DNA from 2 places in the Phycicoccus duodecadis genome. Region 1 is predicted to be linked to the other one. Evidence: predicted binding sites of a transcription regulator. Region 1 holds the regulator's gene; the other holds the start of a gene.
What was found. Region 1 encodes HrcA, which represses chaperone genes, less so after heat shock. Its sites were predicted from a motif close to TTNGCACTCGNNNNNNNCGAGTGCNAA; they were not measured.

Region 1 (8,780 bases):
GCGACGCCGTCGGCGTGGCCGCGCTCTACGGCGACCTGCTCGGCGGCCCGGTGGGCCCGGGCGCCACCTTCGTCTCCCTGGGCGGCGACTCGCTGTCGTACGTCGAGGTGTCCATCCGGCTCGAGGAGCTGCTCGGGCGGCTGCCGACCGGGTGGCACCGGATGCCGGTGACCGAGCTCGAGGCGCTGCGCGACGACGCGCGGCGCCCCCGCCGTTGGGTGACCCTCGAGACCAGCATCTGGCTGCGGGCGCTGGCCATCGTGCTGGTCGTCGGCACCCACGCCCACCTGTTCACGATGCAGGGCACGGCCAACGCCCTGCTGGTCCTGGCCGGCTTCCAGCTGGCCCGGTTCCAGCTGGCGGGTACCGACCCGGTGCTCCGCTCGCGCCGGGTGCTGGGGGCGGCGGTGCGGGTCGCGGTGCCGAGCCTCGTCGTCATCGCGGTGGCGTACTTCGTCGGCGGCTACTACGAGCCGCGCAACCTGCTGCTGGCCAACTGGGTGCTGGGCGAGGCGCGGCTGGGACCCCCCTGGCGGTTCTGGTTCGTCGAGGCACTGGTCTTCGCGCTCGTCGTGGTGGCCCTGCTGGCCCGCAGCCGGGTGGGCGCGCGGCTCGACGCGCGCTTCCCCTTCGCCCTGCCGCTGGCCCTCTGCGGGGCTGCGTTCGTCGCGTTCCGCATCCCCTGGGTCCCGCTCCCGGTGCCGCGGATGCAGGGCTCGGCCCTGGTCGTCCTGCACCTGTTCCTGCTCGGCTGGGCGCTGGCCCGAGCCCGCGGGCCGCGGCAGCGGCTGGTGGGCAGCGCGGTCGTGCTGCTCATGGTCGGCACCTTCTCGGGCAACCACCTGCGCGACGGGCTCACCATCGCCGTCGTCCTGACGCTGCTGTGGCTGCCCACCTCGCGGGTCCCCGCCGTGGTGGTCCCGGTGGTGCGGGTGCTGGCGGCCGCGTCGCTCTACGTCTACGTCATCCACTGGCAGGCGCTCGAGCTGCTGTGGGGGCATCCGGCCGCGGCCTTCGCCGGCTCGCTCACCCTCGGCGTCGCCTACTGGTGGGTGTGGACCCGGTGGGTCACGCGCGCCGCCCGAGCGGTGACCGCCCGGTGGCGGGCTCAGAGGGGGACCGAGGACTCCTCGACGCGCGGGCCGCGCAGCGCGCCGCCGGCCCAGTCCTCCGGTCGCTCCACGAGGTCGAGCAGCGCGAGCACGTCGGCGGGCCAGATCTCGTCGGTGGTCCCGGCGAGCTCGGCCCGGGTCCACCAGCGCGTCTCGGCGATGCAGAGCCGCTCCTCCTCGGTGTAGCCCGAGCTGTCGACCTCGAACGGCGGTAGGCGCACCGCGAAGAACACCTCGGTCTGGTCGACGACCTTGTCGCTGTAGCCGTGCACCACCTGGCGCTCCAGCAGCGGCCCGCGCACGGCGGCGCGGTCGACGAGCTGCCCGGTCTCCTCGGCCAGCTCGCGCACCACGGCGTCGAGGTCGTCCTCGCCCGGGTCGACCCCGCCGCCGGGGGTGTCCCACCAGTGCGCGACCGGGTCCAGGCCCAGGTCGGAGTCGAGGAAGAGCAGCAGGCGGTCGTCCTCGTCGAGCACCAGGACCCGGACGGCGCGGCGGGCGAACCGCTGTCGGTCCTCGGGCGCCGGGACGACGAAGCCTGGCTGCCCGGGCAGGGGAGGGGTGGCCATGCCCACACGCTAGCCTCGCGAGATGCGCGAGACCCTGTGGCTCGGCCCGGCCTGGTGCCCCGAGCAGGGCCGGCTCGGCGCCGTGCTGGCGGTGGACGGCCGCATCGCCGCCGTGGGGGATGCCGCGGCCGCACGCGCCGGTGAGCCCGGGGTCGAGGTCGTCGACGTCGGCGACGGGGTCCTGCTGCCGGGCTTCGGCGACGGCCACGCCCATCCGCTGTTCGGGGGGCTCGAGGCCGAGGGGCCGGCGGTGAGCGGGCTCACGAGCGTCGAGGCCGTGGTGGCCGAGGTCGCGCGCTGGGCGGCCGAGCACCCCGAGGCGGCGTGGGTGCAGGCGGCGTCCTACGACTCGACCCTGGCCCCCGACGGGCTCTTCGACGCCCACTGGCTCGACGCCGCCGTGCCCGACCGGCCGGTGATGCTGCGGGCCGGCGACTACCACACGGCGTGGGTCAACAGCCGGGCCCTCACGCTGGCCGGCATCGACGCGACCACGCCCGAGCCCGAGCTCGGCGAGATCCCGCGCCGGCCCGACGGCACACCGCTGGGCACGCTGCGCGAGTGGGGGGCCGTCGACCTGGTGGCCGCCGTCGCGCCGGGGCACCCGCTCGACGTACGGGTGGGCGCGCTGGCGCGCGCCACCCGGCACCTGGCCGGGCTCGGCGTCACGTGGGTGCAGGACGCCTGGGTCGAGGCCGGCGACGTCGAGACCTACCTCGCGGCGTCGGCGCGGGGCGCCCTGCACTGCGCGGTCAACCTGGCGCTCTACGCCGACCCGCGGCGCGGCCTCGACCAGGTCGGGGCGCTGGTGCGGCTGCGCGAGCGGGTCCGGGCCCACGGCGACCCGCTGCTCACGGCCGAGACCGTCAAGCTCTTCGCCGATGGGGTCGTCGAGGGCGGCACCGCGGCGCTGCTCGAGCCCTACGTAGGGCCCGGCTGTACCCACACCGGGATGCTGGTCTGGGCGCCCGACGAGCTCGCCGCCGTCGTGACGGCGCTCGACGCCGAGGGCTTCCAGGCCCACGTGCACACCATCGGCGACCGGGCGGTGCGGGTGGCCCTGGACGCCCTCGAGCACGCGGCGCGGGCCAACGGGCCGCGGGACCGGCGCCCGGTGCTGGCCCACCTCCAGCTCGTCGCCGAGGAGGACCGGCCGCGACTGGCCGCGCTGGGGGTCGTCGCCAACGCCGAGCCGCTCTGGGCGCAGCTCGACGCCGTGATGGAGGACCTCACCGTGCCGCGCCTCGGTGCCGAGCGGGTCGCGGCGCAGTACCCCTGGGCCACCCTCACCGCGCTGGGCACGGCCCTGTCGTTCGGGTCCGACTGGCCGGTGAGCTCGGCCGACCCCCTGGAGGGCATCGCCGTCGCGTGCTCGCGCCAGACCGGCGGGCCGGCACCCTGCGGGTCGGCGACGACGCCGACCTGGTGCACCTCGACCGCGACCCCTTCGCCGTGGCCGACCCCCGCGACCTCGACGCCGTGCGCGTCAGCGCCACCTGGCTGCGCGGCGTGCGGGTGGGGGCCGTCAGGGGCGGGTGAGCCGGGCCCGCAGGCCCTCGACCTCGTCCTCGCTCCAGCCCTGGTCGCGCAGCCAGCCCGGAGCCCCGCCCCAGCCGTCGGCGACGGCGTCGAGGATGGCCTCCATGGTCTCGGCCCGGGGGGTCTGGTCGGCCACGGCCTGCTTGGCCAGCCACGGGCCGTGCGAGTCGGTACCGGCGATGCGGGCGATGATCGCCTCGATGCGCTCGGCCGAGAGGGCGTAGTCCTCGACGATCGCCTCGCGGGGCACGCCGGCCACGTCGAGGGCCATCGCCACCACGGTCCCGGTGCGGTCCTTGCCGGCCGCGCAGTGCACGACGGCGGCGCCGCGCGCCTGCGCGACCACGCGGAGGGCCGCCGACACCGAGTCGGGGCGCTGGTCGAGGTAGCCCAGGTAGTGCCGTGCCCAGAAGGTCGCGTCGCGCGCCTCCTGTTCCTCGCGCGCCGGCAGGGCCAGGGCCCGGGCGGCGATCTCGTCGGCCGACTCCGGTGCGCGTGGGGGCAGCAGCGAGTGGTGGTGGTGGGTCAGCGCGTCGACGCGGCGCAGCGGGCCCTCGCCCTCGAGGTGCAGCTCGGTCTCGGTGCGCAGGTCGATGATGTCGGTGACCCCGAGCTCCTCGACGACGCGGGTGACGTCGGCGTCGGTGAGGTCCTGCAGGTTGTCCGAGCGGATGAGGCGCCGGGGCACCACGGTGCCGCCCCCGCGGGTGGGCAGGCCCCCCAGGTCGCGCATGTTGACGAGGCCGTCGAGGTCGATCCAGCGTTCCGTCACGGGCTCCATGGTAGGAGCCGGGCGCGGGACGTCCGGCGGCGGGCGTGACAATGGGACGGTGCCCCGACTCCCCGACGGCGACCCCGCGCCGCTGAGCGGCGAGCTGCCGCCCGACGCCCTCGCCCGGCTCGGCGACGGCGCCTTCGGCATCTACCTGCACGTGCCCTTCTGCGCCGTGCGCTGCGGCTACTGCGACTTCAACACCTACACCCTCCCCGAGCTCGGCCCCGGCGCGTCGACCGACGACTTCGCCGACACCGCCCTGCGCGAGGTCGACCTCGCCCGTCGGGTGCTGGGCGACGCCGCCCCGGTCGTCGACACCGTCTTCGTGGGGGGCGGCACCCCCACCCTGCTGGCCGCCGCCGACCTGGTCCGCCTGCTCGACGGCGTGCGCGAGCGGTTCGGCCTCGCGCCCGGCGCCGAGGTGACCACCGAGGCCAACCCCGACTCGGTCGCGCCCGCCTCGCTCGAGACCCTGGCCGCCGGCGGCTTCACCCGGGTGAGCATCGGGATGCAGTCGGCCGTGCCCCACGTGCTGGCCACCCTCGACCGCACCCACGACCCGGCGCGGGTCGGCGCCGCCGTCGCCGCCGCCCGCGCCGCCGGGCTCGCGACCAGCCTCGACCTCATCTACGGGACGCCGGGGGAGTCCCTCGACGACTGGCGCACCAGCCTCGAGGCGGCCCTCGCGCACGAGCCCGACCACGTGTCGGCCTACGCGCTGGTGGTCGAGGAGGGCACCCGGATGGCGGTGCAGGTGCGGCGCGGCGAGCTGCCGATGCCCGACGGGGACGACGAGGCCGAGAAGTACGAGCTGGCCGACACGCTGCTGGCCGCGGCCGGCTACGGCTGGTACGAGGTCAGCAACTGGGCCCGCACCCCCGCCGACCGCTGCCGCCACAACGAGGGCTACTGGCGGGGCGGCGACTGGTGGGGCGTCGGGCCCGGCGCGCACGGCCACGTCGGCGGCGTCCGCTGGTGGAACGTCAAGCATCCGCGCGCCTACGCCGCGCGGCTGGCCGCGGGGGAGTCGCCGGCCGCGGGCCGCGAGGTCCTGACCGCCGAGCAGCGCCTCGACGAGGACGTGCTGCTCGGGGTGCGCCTGCGGGAAGGGCTCGACCTGGCCCGGCTCGAGGACGCGGGGCGCCTGGCCGTGGCGGGGCTGGTGGCCGACGGCCTGCTCGACGGTGCGGCCGCCGTGCGGGACCGCCGCGCCGTGCTGACCCGGCGGGGCCGGCTGCTCGCCGACACCGTCGTGCGCCGGCTGCTCGGCCTCTGAGGGTCGGCAGCCGGCGCACGGGGCGGTGCGGAGAAGCGCTCGGTCAGCGCACGAACGTCGGGACCAGCGGCGGGTTCCACCACTCGCCGTTGTTCGCCTTGACCGCACCGAGCACGTGCAGGATGAGCGCGCCGACGAAGACCACGATCAGGATCGGGATGCCGATGAGGGCGCCGATGATCGTGATCGTGAGGATCCAGCCGATGACCGAGCCGATGAAGGCCGCGATCTGCACGTTGAGCGAGTTCGCCGCGTGGGCCCGCACGAAGGGGCCGCGGTCCTTGTACATCACGTAGATGACGAGGCTGCCGACGAACCCGAGGAAACCGGCCGAGGCGACCATCGCGACGGCGCCGATGACGTGGCTGAGCATCCCCCAGGTCTTCTCCTCCTGCGGGGAGAGCGGGGCGGCCGCGGGCGGGCCGTAGGCCGGCGGCGTGGCCGGCGGCGGGGGCGGGAGCTGGCCGCTCGGGTACGGCGGCGGGGGAGGGGTGGCGTCGGTGGGCGCCGCGAAGGGCGGCGGCGGGGGTGTGTCCGTGGTCTTGCCGAGCTCCACCCGGTCGGATACGGGCGGGGGCGGCGGGGTCACGACCTCGGTGGGCTCGCCCTGGGGGCGGTCGTCGTGCGGCGTGGTGTCGCTCATGTGTTCCTCCTGGAAGGGGTCTGGACCCATCACACACCCGACGCGCACCGTCCGGTGGCGGTTCCGGGGGCGCGTCGGGGTCGGGCTCGGGGTCGGGTCAGGGCCGACCCCTACTCAGGGGCGGTCACGAAGTCGATGAGCTCCTCGACCCGACCCAGCAGCTCGGGCTCGAGGTCGGCGTAGGAGTCGACCGAGGCCAGGATGCGCTGCCACGCCCTCGCGACGTCGGCCTGGGTGCGGTGCGGCCAGCCCAGGTGGGCGCAGATCCCGTGCTTCCACGAGGTGCCGCGCGGGATGACCGGCCAGGCGTCCATCCCGAGCCGCTGCGGCTTCACCGACTGCCACACGTCGACGTAGGGATGCCCGACGACCAGGACGTGGTCGGCGTACGGCCGTACCCGGCGGGCCTCGTCGACGACCCGCGACTCCTTGGTGCCCGGTACGAGGTGGTCGACGAGCACGCCCATCCGGCGGCCGGGCTCCGGCGCGACCTCGCGGATGACGGCGGCCAGGTCGTCGACGCCGTCGAGCATCTCGACCACCACCCCCTCGACCCGCAGGTCGTCGCCCCAGACCTTCTCGACCAGCTCGGCGTCGTGCCTGCCCTCGACGTACAGGCGCGACCCACGAGCCACCCGGGCCCGGGCCCCGGCGACGGCCACGGAGCCGCTGGCGGTGCGGGCCGACGCGGCCCGGGCGATGGCCAGCCGCGCCTCGGCGGCGACCCGCGGTGGCACCAGCCTGACGGGCGCGCCGTCGACCAGGAAGCCCGGCCCGAGGGGGAAGCCCTTGAGCCGGCCGCGCCGGTCCTCGAGGTGCACCACGTGCACCCCGCCGGCCTTCTCGACGCGCACCACGGCCCCGACCCAGCCCGTCTCGACGTCCTCGACGACCGTGCCGGGCTCGGCCGCGAGCTCGACCGAGCGCCCGCGCGGGGGCCGCTTCCAGTCGCCCGAGAGCACGTCGGAGCCGTACCTGTCCACCACGGCGGCGACGCTAGTGCGTGACGGGGTCGGCGCCGGGGAGCGGCACGCGCTCCTCGACGGCTTTCGCGTTGTCGGGGGTGGAGTCGTAGGATTGGCACTCGGGCCACGAGAGTGCCAACGCGAGTGCCGCCGCGCACCCGAGGCCCCGCCAGCCCCGACGGACCCGACCGGGAGGAGTACCCACCGATGACCGAGGACCGCCGGCTCCGGGTGCTCCGGGCCATCGTGCAGGACTACGTCGAGACCTCCGAGCCCGTGGGCTCCAAGTCGCTCCTCGAGCGCCACCACCTCGGCGTCTCGGCCGCCACCGTGCGCAACGACATGGCCGCCCTGGAGGAGGAGGGGCTCATCGCCGCACCGCACACCAGCGCCGGCCGCATCCCCACCGACGCCGGCTACCGCGTCTTCGTCGACCGGCTCAGCCAGATCAAGCCGATGACCCCCGCCGAGCAGCGCGCCATCGGCCACTTCCTCGAGGGCGCGGTCGACCTCGACGACGTCGTCGACCGCACGGTGCGGCTGCTGGCCTCGCTGACCCGGCAGGTCGCGGTCGTGCAGTACCCGTCGCTGTCGCGCTCGTCGGTGCGCCACGTCGAGCTCGTCCCGATCGGGGGGCCGCGCCTGCTGGTCGTGCTCATCACCACCACCGGGCGGGTCGAGCAGCGCGTGGTCGACGCCGGCTGCGACCTCCTCGACGAGGCCGGCGAGGCCACCCTGGCCGCGCTGCGCACCGAGCTCAACGCCGCCACCGCCGGCCGCACCCTGGCCGACGCGTCCACCGAGCTGGCCGCCGTGCCCGACCGGGTCGACCCCAGCCGCCGCGAGATCGTCCGGGCCGTGGCCGCCGCGCTCGAGGAGTCGCTCGACGAGGAGCGCGAGGAGCGCGTGGTGCTGGCCGGCACCGCCAACCTCGTGAAGTCCGGCGGCGACTTCACCGCCAGCATCGCGCCGGTCCTCGAGGCCCTCGAGGAGCACGTGGTCCTGCTGAAGCTGCTCGGCACGGTCGCCGAGCAGGGCGGCACCCTGGCCGTGCGCATCGGCGCCGAGAACCCCTACGCCGGGCTGCGCTCGACCTCGATGGTCACCACCGGCTACGGCGCCGGCAGCGACCTCGTCGCCGGCCTGGGCGTCGTCGGCCCCACCCGGATGGACTACGCGGGGGCCATGGCCTCCGTGCGGGCCGTCGCCACCTACGTCTCCCGGATCCTCGCGGACTGACCGCGAGCGACCCCCCGCCCACCGACCCACCCCTGCCGGAGGACCCACCACCCGTGAACGACTACTACGCCGACCTCGGGGTCGCCCGTGACGCGAGCCCCGAGGACATCAAGCGCGCCTACCGCAAGGCCGCCCGGCGCCTGCACCCCGACGTCAACCCGGGCGCCGAGGCCGAGGAGCAGTTCAAGAAGGTCTCCCAGGCCTACGACGTCCTCTCGGACGCCGAGAAGCGCCGCGCCTACGACCTGGGCGCCGACCCCTACGCCGGGGCGGCTGCGGGCTTCGGCCAGGGCTTCTCGTTCAGCGACATCATGGACGCCTTCTTCGGCGGCCAGGGCGGCCCCGGGGGGCCCGGCCCGCGGTCGCGCCAGACCCGCGGCCAGGACGCCCTGGTGCGCCTCGACATCGACCTCGCCGACGCCGCCTTCGGGGCCGAGAAGCAGCTCACCATCGACACCGCGGTGGCCTGCGGCACCTGCCACGGCGAGGGGATGCAGCCCGGCACCTCGACCCGCACCTGCGACGTGTGCGAGGGCCGCGGTGAGATCCGCCAGGTGCAGCGCAGCTTCCTCGGCAACGTCATGACCAGCCGGCCCTGCATGACCTGCCAGGGCTTCGGCCAGGTCATCACCGACCCCTGCTACGAGTGCTCGGGCGACGGC
Region 2 (8,780 bases), 680 kb from region 1:
GCTGCGGTGCTACCTCAACCCAGCGGGCTCGGTCGCCGACCCCCGCGACCCCGGGCGACGGCTCTACTTCTCGACCTTCCGGCCGTTCTTCACCCAGGCCGGGGTGGAGGTCGTCGACTGCCCGAGCCTCACCAAGTCCGCGAAGAACGGCGCCGACATCCGCATCGTCGTCGACGTCATGACCACACTGCAGACCGCGACCGGCTTCGACGAGCTCGTCATCGCCTCCAGCGACGCCGACTTCACGCCGCTGCTCCAGGTCGTCCGAGCGCATGACCGCCGCATCGCCATCATCGCGACGTCCACCACCGCCCGCGCCTACGAGGCCCTGGCCCACGAGGTGCTCGACGAGGCGGCCGTGTTCGGACTGGCGGCCGGACGCGCGGAGGACGGCCCGCGGTCGACCACGGGCTTCGGCACCGTCGATGGTGACGAGGCCGTCGCTCCCATCGCAGCCGACGCCCCGCGGCTGGACGAGGCGCGCTCCGCCCCGCTCGCCGCCGCGCCTCCGGATGGCACGGAGGACGAGCCCCTCAACGACCCTCGTGCGAGATTCGAGGAGCTCGTCCGGGCGCAGTACCAGGACGCGGACGCCGCTCTGAACCTCGCGACGCTGTCCACCGGCCTGGTCGCGGAACTCGGCCCCGTGGCCACCGGGACGCACTGGTTCGGCAGCGGAGGCTTCGTAGCCGCGTTGCGCAGGCTGTCGCTGCCCGGAGCCCAGTTCTCACAGCACCACGTCTGGGACGAACGCCGTCACGAGACGCCGCCGATCGCGCCGCGGTCGACGCCGGACCTGCCGGCCACGGTCTCGCGCGTGGCGGCGGTGTCGAGCCTGCCCCGCATCCCCAGTTCGTCGTGGCCTGTCGTCTACGGCACCCTCGAGGCCTACTGCGTGACGCATGACTTCGACTTCAGCGAGGCGACCAAGTGGGCCCGCGACCAGGCCGTTGCCGAGGGCGTCGAGATCTCCCGCCAGGCATTCAGCTACGCGGTGCGCGCCTGCCGCAACGCCGGGACACCCCTGACCGACCAGCCCGGTCCGGACGCGGAGACGATCGGTCGGGCCCTCCTGGCGAGCGTCCTGCAGCAGTGCGAGCTGGCCGGGCTCGACCTCGCGGACGACGAGCGGGCCGAACTCTCGGGGTGGCTGCACGTGGTGGGCAGCCCCGAGGACTGAGATCGCCGGCATCCGGCGGCTCGAGACCCCGGCTCCTCCGCGAGACCCCGGCTCCGAGCCGGGGTGAGGCCGGCTTTTCGGGGTGACCCCGAAAAGCCGGGACAGGTGAGGTGGGGCGAGGACGCTCTGGACGGAGGACGCCGACGGGCGCCCCTCCGGCTGGAGGAGCGCCCGTCGGTGCGTGACGTGGGGTGGGCTCAGAAGCCCATGCCCCCCATGTCGTCGCCACCCGGCATGGCCGGAGCGGCCTTCTCGGGCTTGTCGGCGATGACCGCCTCGGTGGTGAGGAACAGCGCGGCGATCGACGCGGCGTTCTGCAGCGCCGAGCGGGTCACCTTGGCCGGGTCGATGACGCCCGCGGCCACGAGGTCGACGTACTCGCCCGTGGCGGCGTTGAGGCCCCAGCCCGGCTCGAGGTTGCTGACCTTCGCGGCCACGACCCCGCCCTCGAGACCGGCGTTGATCGCGATCTGCTTGAGCGGCGCCTCGATGGCGACCCGGACGATGTTCGCGCCGGTCGCCTCGTCACCCTCGAGGTCGAGGGTGGCGAACGCCTTGGCCCCGGCCTGGATGAGGGCCACGCCACCACCGGCGACGATGCCCTCCTCGACGGCGGCCTTCGCGTTGCGGACGGCGTCCTCGATGCGGTGCTTGCGCTCCTTGAGCTCGACCTCGGTGGCCGCGCCCGCCTTGATGACGGCGACGCCGCCGGCGAGCTTGGCGAGGCGCTCCTGGAGCTTCTCGCGGTCGTAGTCGGAGTCCGACTTCTCGATCTCGGCGCGGATCTGGTTGACCCGACCGGTGATCTGGTCCTGGTCACCAGCACCCTCGACGATGGTCGTCTCGTCCTTGGTGACGACGACCTTGCGGGCCTTGCCGAGCAGCGACAGGTCGGCGGTGTCGAGCTTGAGCCCGACCTCCTCGCTGATGACCTGGCCGCCGGTGAGGATCGCGATGTCGCCGAGCATGGCCTTGCGACGGTCGCCGAAGCCGGGGGCCTTGACGGCCACGGACTTGAAGGTGCCGCGGATCTTGTTCACCACGAGGGTGCTGAGGGCCTCGCCCTCGACGTCCTCGGAGATGATCAGCAGCGGCTTGCCGGACTGCATGACCTTCTCGAGCAGCGGCAGCAGGTCCTTGATGGACCCGATCTTGGAGTTCGCGATGAGGACGTAGGGGTCCTCGAGCACGGCCTCCATCCGCTCGGTGTCGGTGACGAAGTAGTGGCTGATGTAGCCCTTGTCGAAGCGCATGCCCTCGGTGAGCTCGAGCTCGAGGCCGAAGGTGTTGCTCTCCTCGACGGTGATGACGCCTTCCTTGCCGACCTTGTCCATGGCCTCGGCGATCATCTCGCCGATCTGGGGGTCGGCGGCGCTGATCGACGCGGTCGCGGCGATCTGCTCCTTGGTCTCGACGTCCTTGGCCTGGGCCAGGAGCTCGTCGGACACGGCGGCTACGGCCTTCTCGATGCCGCGCTTGAGCGCCATCGGGTTGGCGCCGGCCGCGACGTTGCGCAGACCCTCGCGCACCAGGGCCTGAGCCAGCACGGTCGCCGTCGTCGTGCCGTCGCCGGCGACGTCGTCGGTCTTCTTGGCGACCTCCTTGACGAGCTCGGCGCCGATCTTCTCGTAGGGGTCGTCGAGCTCGATCTCCTTGGCGATGGAGACGCCGTCGTTGGTGATCGTGGGCGCGCCCCACTTCTTCTCCAGCACGACGTTGCGGCCCTTGGGGCCCAGCGTGACCTTGACGGCATCGGCCAGGGTGTTCATACCCCGCTCGAGACCGCGGCGTGCCTCTTCATCGAAAGCGATGATCTTGGCCATTCGGGTGGTTCCTCCCACGCGAATCGAAGGTGGTGACCGGTCGGTGCCCGCGACGGACGGGCCGGGGGCCGCGGCTCACGTCGCCGGGGCGCCCCGACCCTCACCGGGCCGGTCGAAAACTGTCACTCTCACGGGGAGAGTGCTAACGCCATTATTGGCACTCTCGGGGTGAGAGTGCAAACGGTCGCCCCGCGCAGAGGGCGGCCCGGAGGCCGCCTCCCTGCGCCTCAGACCTCGGGGGTCACGCCCTGGACGGCCACCCGCAGGGACGCGTCGGCCTCCGAGGTGACCGGGTCGCCGAGGTCGGCGACGAACACCGCGACGGCCTCCCGGGCCGGGTTGCCGTCCAGCTCGTGCAGTACCGCCCGCCAGGCGGCGAGGTTGGGGTGGCCCATCGCGGTGCAGGCCTCGGCCGGTTCGAGGGAGGCGACGGCCGCCTCGAGGTCCGTGCGCGAGAGCGGCAGGCTCGCCGTCGACCCGTCATGGCCGAGGATGGTCGCGAGCACGACCGCCGGCAGCTGGTGCCGGCCGCCGGGCGCGTTCACGTGCGGGAGGACCCACTCGGGCGAGGACGACGCGGGCGACAGGGCCACCGCGTAGGCCTCCGGTGCCTGCCAGCCGTCGATCTGCGCGGCGAGGTGGGTGCGGATGGCCGCGAGGCCCTCCGGGGTGCTCCAGTCGAGATCGCTCATCCCGCCATCGTCGCAGCCCGCCCCATCCCACCGGCACCGTGAGCACCGGCCGCCCCGCCCCCAAGATGAACAGCGCGTGAACGGGACCTCTGACCTTGGTGAACCGGGCGTGACCACCCCACACTGTTCCCTCGTGGACGCACCTACCGTCATCCTCGCGCTGGTCATCGTGACCGCCCTCGCCTTCGACTTCACGAACGGCTTCCACGACACCGCCAACGCGATGGCCGCCTCGATCTCGACCGGGGCGCTCGCCCCCAAGGTCGCGGTCGGGCTCTCGGCCGTGCTCAACCTCGTCGGGGCCTTCCTCTCGGTCGAGGTGGCGCTCACGGTGTCGAACGCCGTCATCAAGCTCCAGGACAAGTCCGGAGCCCCGCGGCCCGAGCTGCTCAGCGACGGCGGGGAGGCGCTGCTCCTCATCGTGCTGGCCGGCCTCGTCGGCGGCATCGTCTGGAACCTCCTGACCTGGCTGCTCGGCCTGCCCTCGAGCTCGTCGCACGCGCTGCTCGGCGGCCTCACCGGCGCCGGCGCTGCCGGCCTCGGCCTGGCCGGCGTCAAGTGGACCGGCGACGGCACCAAGCTGGACGGCGTCGTGGGCAAGATCCTGCTGCCGTCGCTCCTGTCGCCCGTGGTGGCCATGGCGGTCGCCTTCGTCGGCTGCTGGCTGGTGCACCGCATCACGAACTCGGTGATGGACCGCCTCGAGGAGCGCTACTTCCGCTGGGGGCAGATCGGCAGCGCCTCGCTGGTCTCGATCGCCCACGGCACCAACGACGCCCAGAAGACGATGGGCGTGATGACCCTCGCCCTCATCGCGAGCGGCCACTGGGACCGCACCGACGCCGTCCCCGTCTGGGTCAAGATCAGCGCCGCGCTGGCCATCGCCGCCGGCACCTACATCGGCGGATGGCGCATCATCCGCACGCTCGGCAAGGGCCTGGTCGACATCACGCCGCGCCAGGGGCTCTCGAGCGACGGGGCGACCGCGGCCGTGCTGCTCGCCTCGAGCCATCTCGGCTTCGCGCTCTCGACGACCCACGTCGCCACCGGCTCGGTGCTGGGTGGCGGCCTCGGCCGCGGGACCCACGTGCGCTGGGGCACCGCCGGCCGCATGGTCGTGGCGTGGGCCATGACCTTCCCGATCGCCGCCGGCATGGGCGCGCTGATGTGGTGGATCGGCCACACCCTGGGCGGCGTCCCCGGCGCGCTCCTGGTGTTCGTCATCCTCTGCGCCGCCTCCTTCTGGATGTACCGCCGCTCGCGGGTCGGGCACGTCGGCGCCCACAACGTCACCGACGACTGGGACCGCTCCGACCGACCCGACCGGCCCAAGGACGGCACCCCGCCGACCGCCGCCCCCACCCGCACCCCCACCCACTGACCAGGAGAACCCCGTGCGCAGCCTCGAACTCGCCCTGCAGGGCGCCGGCAAGGTCCTCCTCGCCAGTCTCGTCTTCGGCGCCGGCCTCCCCGTCGTCTACGCGCTCGCCATGCGCGCCCTCACCCTGGGCTCGACGAGCACCATCGGGGCCGACGGGTCGGTGCGCCGGCACCAGAGCGCGCTGGGGCGGCTGGTGGCAGGGGTCCTGGTGCTGCTGGTGCTCGGCGCCATCGTGCTCGGCCTCATGCTGATCGTCGCCTCGGGGTTCGGCAAGGCCGTCAGCTTCGAGCACGTCATCCCGACCATCGTCGACAAGAAGTGAGGCCCCCGATGCCCCAGCTGTCCCACGAGGTGATCGCCTGGATCCGCACCGGCTTCCCCGGGGGGGTCGGCGACAAGGAGGCCGCCGCGCTCGGCGCCGTGCTGCAGGAGCGGCTCGGCACCGACGCCGCCCACGACGTCCTGCGCCGCCTCGCCGCCGAGGGCCTGCTGTCGCAGCGGGCGGTGCGAGCACTGGTCCCGGAGGAGGAGCAGATCCGCCAGGTGTCGGCCAAGCTCGTGCTCGGCGGCTGGCCGCTGGGCGGGATGGACGAGGGCGAGGACGAGGCACCGCCGCGCGAGGGCAGCCCGCTGGCCCGCATCGTCAACTGGCTGCGCGAGGGCTACCCCGGTGGCGTCCCCGAGCACGACTACGTGCCGTTGCTGGCGCTGCTCGAGCGGCGCCTGACCCGCTCCGAGGTCAAGAAGGTGGCCAAGGCCCTGCGCCGCGCCGACGTCAGCCCGGCGGGCCCGAGCGACATCGCGGCGGCCATCCAGTCGTACACCAACACGGCCCCGAGCGAGCAGGACCTGCGACGGGTGCGCGCCCAGCTCGCGAAGAAGGGCTGGCCGGTCGAGTTCCCCGACCCCGACCTGCCCTGACGCGCGCGGGGGCGCACGGAGTGGGCGGGCACAGGGACGCCCGTCCGGCTTCCCTCACGGACGGGCGTCGCTGGCTGGGGGGATGCGGCGCGCTCAGGGCTCCAGGCCGAGACGGCGGGCCGAGCGGGCGCGCTGGCGGCTGGCGCGCAGCCGGCGCAGCCGCTTGACCAGCATCGGGTCGTGGGCCAGCGCGACCGGGCTGTCGATGAGCGCGTTCAGCACCTGGTAGTACCGCGTGGAGCTCATGTCGAAGAGCTCCTTGATGGCGGTCTCCTTGGAGCCGGCGTACTTCCACCACTGGCGCTCGAAGGCCAGGACCTCGCGGTCGCGCTCGGAGAGCTCCGGGGCGCTGACGGCGGTGCTGGCGTGATCGACGACGCTCACGGTGTGTTCTCGACCCTTCGGTTCGCTGCGGCTGGCTCGCGCTCACCATACCCGGCGAATGACACGCCTGTCATTCCTCTCGGCGCGCCTGCCGCGTGTCGGCTGGACAGATCGCTCCGAAGCCGACTCACGAGTCACACCCGTCCCAACGGCCTCACCGAGCGATCAGCCCGGCCGGGTCCTCGTCCATGGTGTCGAGGATGGTGCGGATGTCGTCCTCGGTCGTGGCCGGGTTGACGATGGCGAACCGCGCGAGCGTCTCGCCCTGGTGGGTCGTCGGGACGACGAACGCGAGCTCGTCGGCCAGCATCGCGTCCGACCACGCCTGGTACTGCGCCGGGGTCCAGCCGAGCCGGCGGAAGACCACCACCGACAGGTCGCGCTCGCGCACCAGCTCCAGGTGGGGGCGCCGCCCGATCTCCTCCTCCGCGAACCGGGCCACCTCCAGGGTGCGCTCGACCGCCGCGGTGTAGGCGTCGGTGCCGTTGACCACCAGCGAGAACCAGAACGGCAAGCCGCGGGCCCGCCGGGTGAGCCCCACCGAGTAGTCGGTGGGGTTCCAGTCAGGCGCCTCGTTGAGGACGTCGAGGTACCCGGCGCGTTGGGTGTGCGCGGCGCGGGCCAGCCCCGGCTCGCGATAGAGCAGCGCGCAGCAGTCGAAGGGCGCGAAGAGCCACTTGTGGGGGTCGACGATGAAGGAGTCGCAGTGCTCGACCCCCGCGAACAGCTCGCGCACCGAGGGTGCGGCGAGGCCTGCCCCGCCGTACGCGCCGTCGACGTGGAACCAGACGCCGAGGTCGCGGCACACCTCGGCCACCGACGCCAGGTCGTCGACGATGCCGAAGTTCGTCGTGCCGGCGGTGGCCACGACCGCGAAGAACGTCTCGGGCCCCTGGGCCTCGAGCAGCGCGCGCAGGGCCGGCCCGGTGAGCCGCCCGAGGTCGTCGGCCGGCACCCCCACGAGCTCGGCGTCCATCACCTCGCAGGCCGACGCGATCGAGCTGTGGGCGCCCCCGGTGGCCGCCACCCGCCAGGGCCGCACGCCCTCGGGGGCGCGGTGACGGGCGGTGGCCCGGGCCGCGACCAGCGCCGAGAGGTTGCCGATGGTGCCGCCCGGCACGAACGCCCCGCCCGCCTGCTCGGGCATCCCGACCAGGTCGGCCACCCAGCGCAGGGCCTGGTTCTCGGCCCACACCGCGCCCGAGCCCTCGAGCCAGGACCCCGCGTAGATGGACGACGCACCGACCACGAGGTCGAACATCACGGCGGCGTCGGACGGCGCGCACGGGATGAAGGACAGGAAGCGCGGGTGGTCGGTGGAGAGGCACGCCGGGGCCAGCTCGTCGGCGAAGAGCCGCATCGCCTCGGCACCGCCCACCCCGGCGGCCGTGATGGTGCGGCCGAGGGTGGCGTCGAGGTCCTCCTGGGTGCGCGGCCGGTCGAGCGGTGGCTCCATCCGGATGCGTTCCTCGGCGTACTCGGTGACGGCGTCGAGCAGCGCCGTGAGCTCCTCGTGCGCGTTGCGCTGGTACGGGGTCGTGGGGTGCACGCCCGGAGTCTAGGAGCCCGCGCGCCCCAGCAGGAGTGCGCCCAGGGCGGTGACGTCGTCGACCAGCGCGTCGGGCTCCTCGGCCGCCAGCGCGTCCCGCTCCCCGGCGCCCCAGGTGACCGCCACGGCGGCCATCCCGGCGGCTCGGGCGGCCTGCAGGTCGACGGTCGCGTCGCCGACGTACGCGCAGGTGGCGGGGTCGACACCGAGGGCGGCGGCGCCGTGCAGGAGGGGGTCGGGCGCGGGCTTGTGGCGCTCGGTGTCCTCCAGCCCGGCGACCACCCGCACCAGGTGGTCGATGCCGACACCCTCGAGCGCCAGGCGCGCGGTCTGCTCCCGCTTCGAGGTCACCACGGCGACGCGCACGCCGGCGGCGGTGAGGGCCTCGAGCAGCTCTGGCACCCCGTCGTAGCGCCGGATGAGCGCAGCCGTGTTCGCCAGGTTCCACTCGCGGTAGGCGACGTCGAGGGCGTGACCGTGCTCGGGGCTCTCCTCGAGCAGGGCTTCGAGCAGCGGCCGGCCGATCCAGGCCCGGGCCCGCGCGTCGTCGACCTCCTCGCCGAGCACGGTGCGGAACGCGTGCTGGTAGGACGCGACGATGAGCGGGATGGTGTCGGCCAGGGTCCCGTCGAGGTCGAAGAACACGGTGGGCCAGCGGGGCGTCGAGGTCACGGGCCCCAGTCTGCCGACCGGCTCCGCTCAGGCGTCGACCGGCTCCACGCCGAGCTCGTCGAGCAGCCCGAGGACGCGCCGCCGGATCTCGTCGCGGATGGGACGCACGACCTCGATGCCCTGGCCGGCCGGGTCGTCGAGCACCCAGTCCTCGTAGCGCACGCCGGGGAAGAAGGGG

Region 2: the regulator HrcA is predicted to act here: its motif matches at 3,123-3,149, upstream of groL (chaperonin GroEL).

The regions. Positions count from the first base shown of each region.
Region 1 is NZ_PJNE01000001.1:3,253,351-3,262,130, forward strand. Features, by position in the region: gene ATL31_RS15070 (AMP-binding protein) at 1-1,298, shown strand, start outside; partial or broken gene ATL31_RS17005 (NUDIX hydrolase) at 1,256-1,681, opposite strand; partial or broken gene ATL31_RS15080 (amidohydrolase) at 1,704-3,220, shown strand; gene ATL31_RS15085 (tyrosine-protein phosphatase) at 3,207-4,001, opposite strand; gene hemW (radical SAM family heme chaperone HemW) at 4,000-5,271, shown strand; gene ATL31_RS17010 (DUF4870 domain-containing protein) at 5,315-5,914, opposite strand; gene ATL31_RS15100 (DUF3097 family protein) at 6,025-6,900, opposite strand; gene hrcA (heat-inducible transcriptional repressor HrcA) at 7,087-8,118, shown strand; gene dnaJ (molecular chaperone DnaJ) at 8,172-8,780, shown strand, end outside.
Region 2 is NZ_PJNE01000001.1:2,570,408-2,579,187, forward strand. Features, by position in the region: gene ATL31_RS11960 (NYN domain-containing protein) at 1-1,180, shown strand, start outside; gene groL (chaperonin GroEL) at 1,378-3,003, opposite strand; gene ATL31_RS11970 (hypothetical protein) at 3,231-3,695, opposite strand; gene ATL31_RS11975 (inorganic phosphate transporter) at 3,829-5,076, shown strand; gene ATL31_RS16970 (hypothetical protein) at 5,090-5,398, shown strand; gene ATL31_RS11985 (DUF3349 domain-containing protein) at 5,407-5,997, shown strand; partial or broken gene napA (nucleoid-associated protein NapA) at 6,091-6,399, opposite strand; gene ATL31_RS11995 (pyridoxal phosphate-dependent decarboxylase family protein) at 6,536-7,930, opposite strand; gene ATL31_RS12000 (HAD family hydrolase) at 7,940-8,602, opposite strand; gene ATL31_RS12005 (arsenate reductase ArsC) at 8,630-8,780, opposite strand, start outside.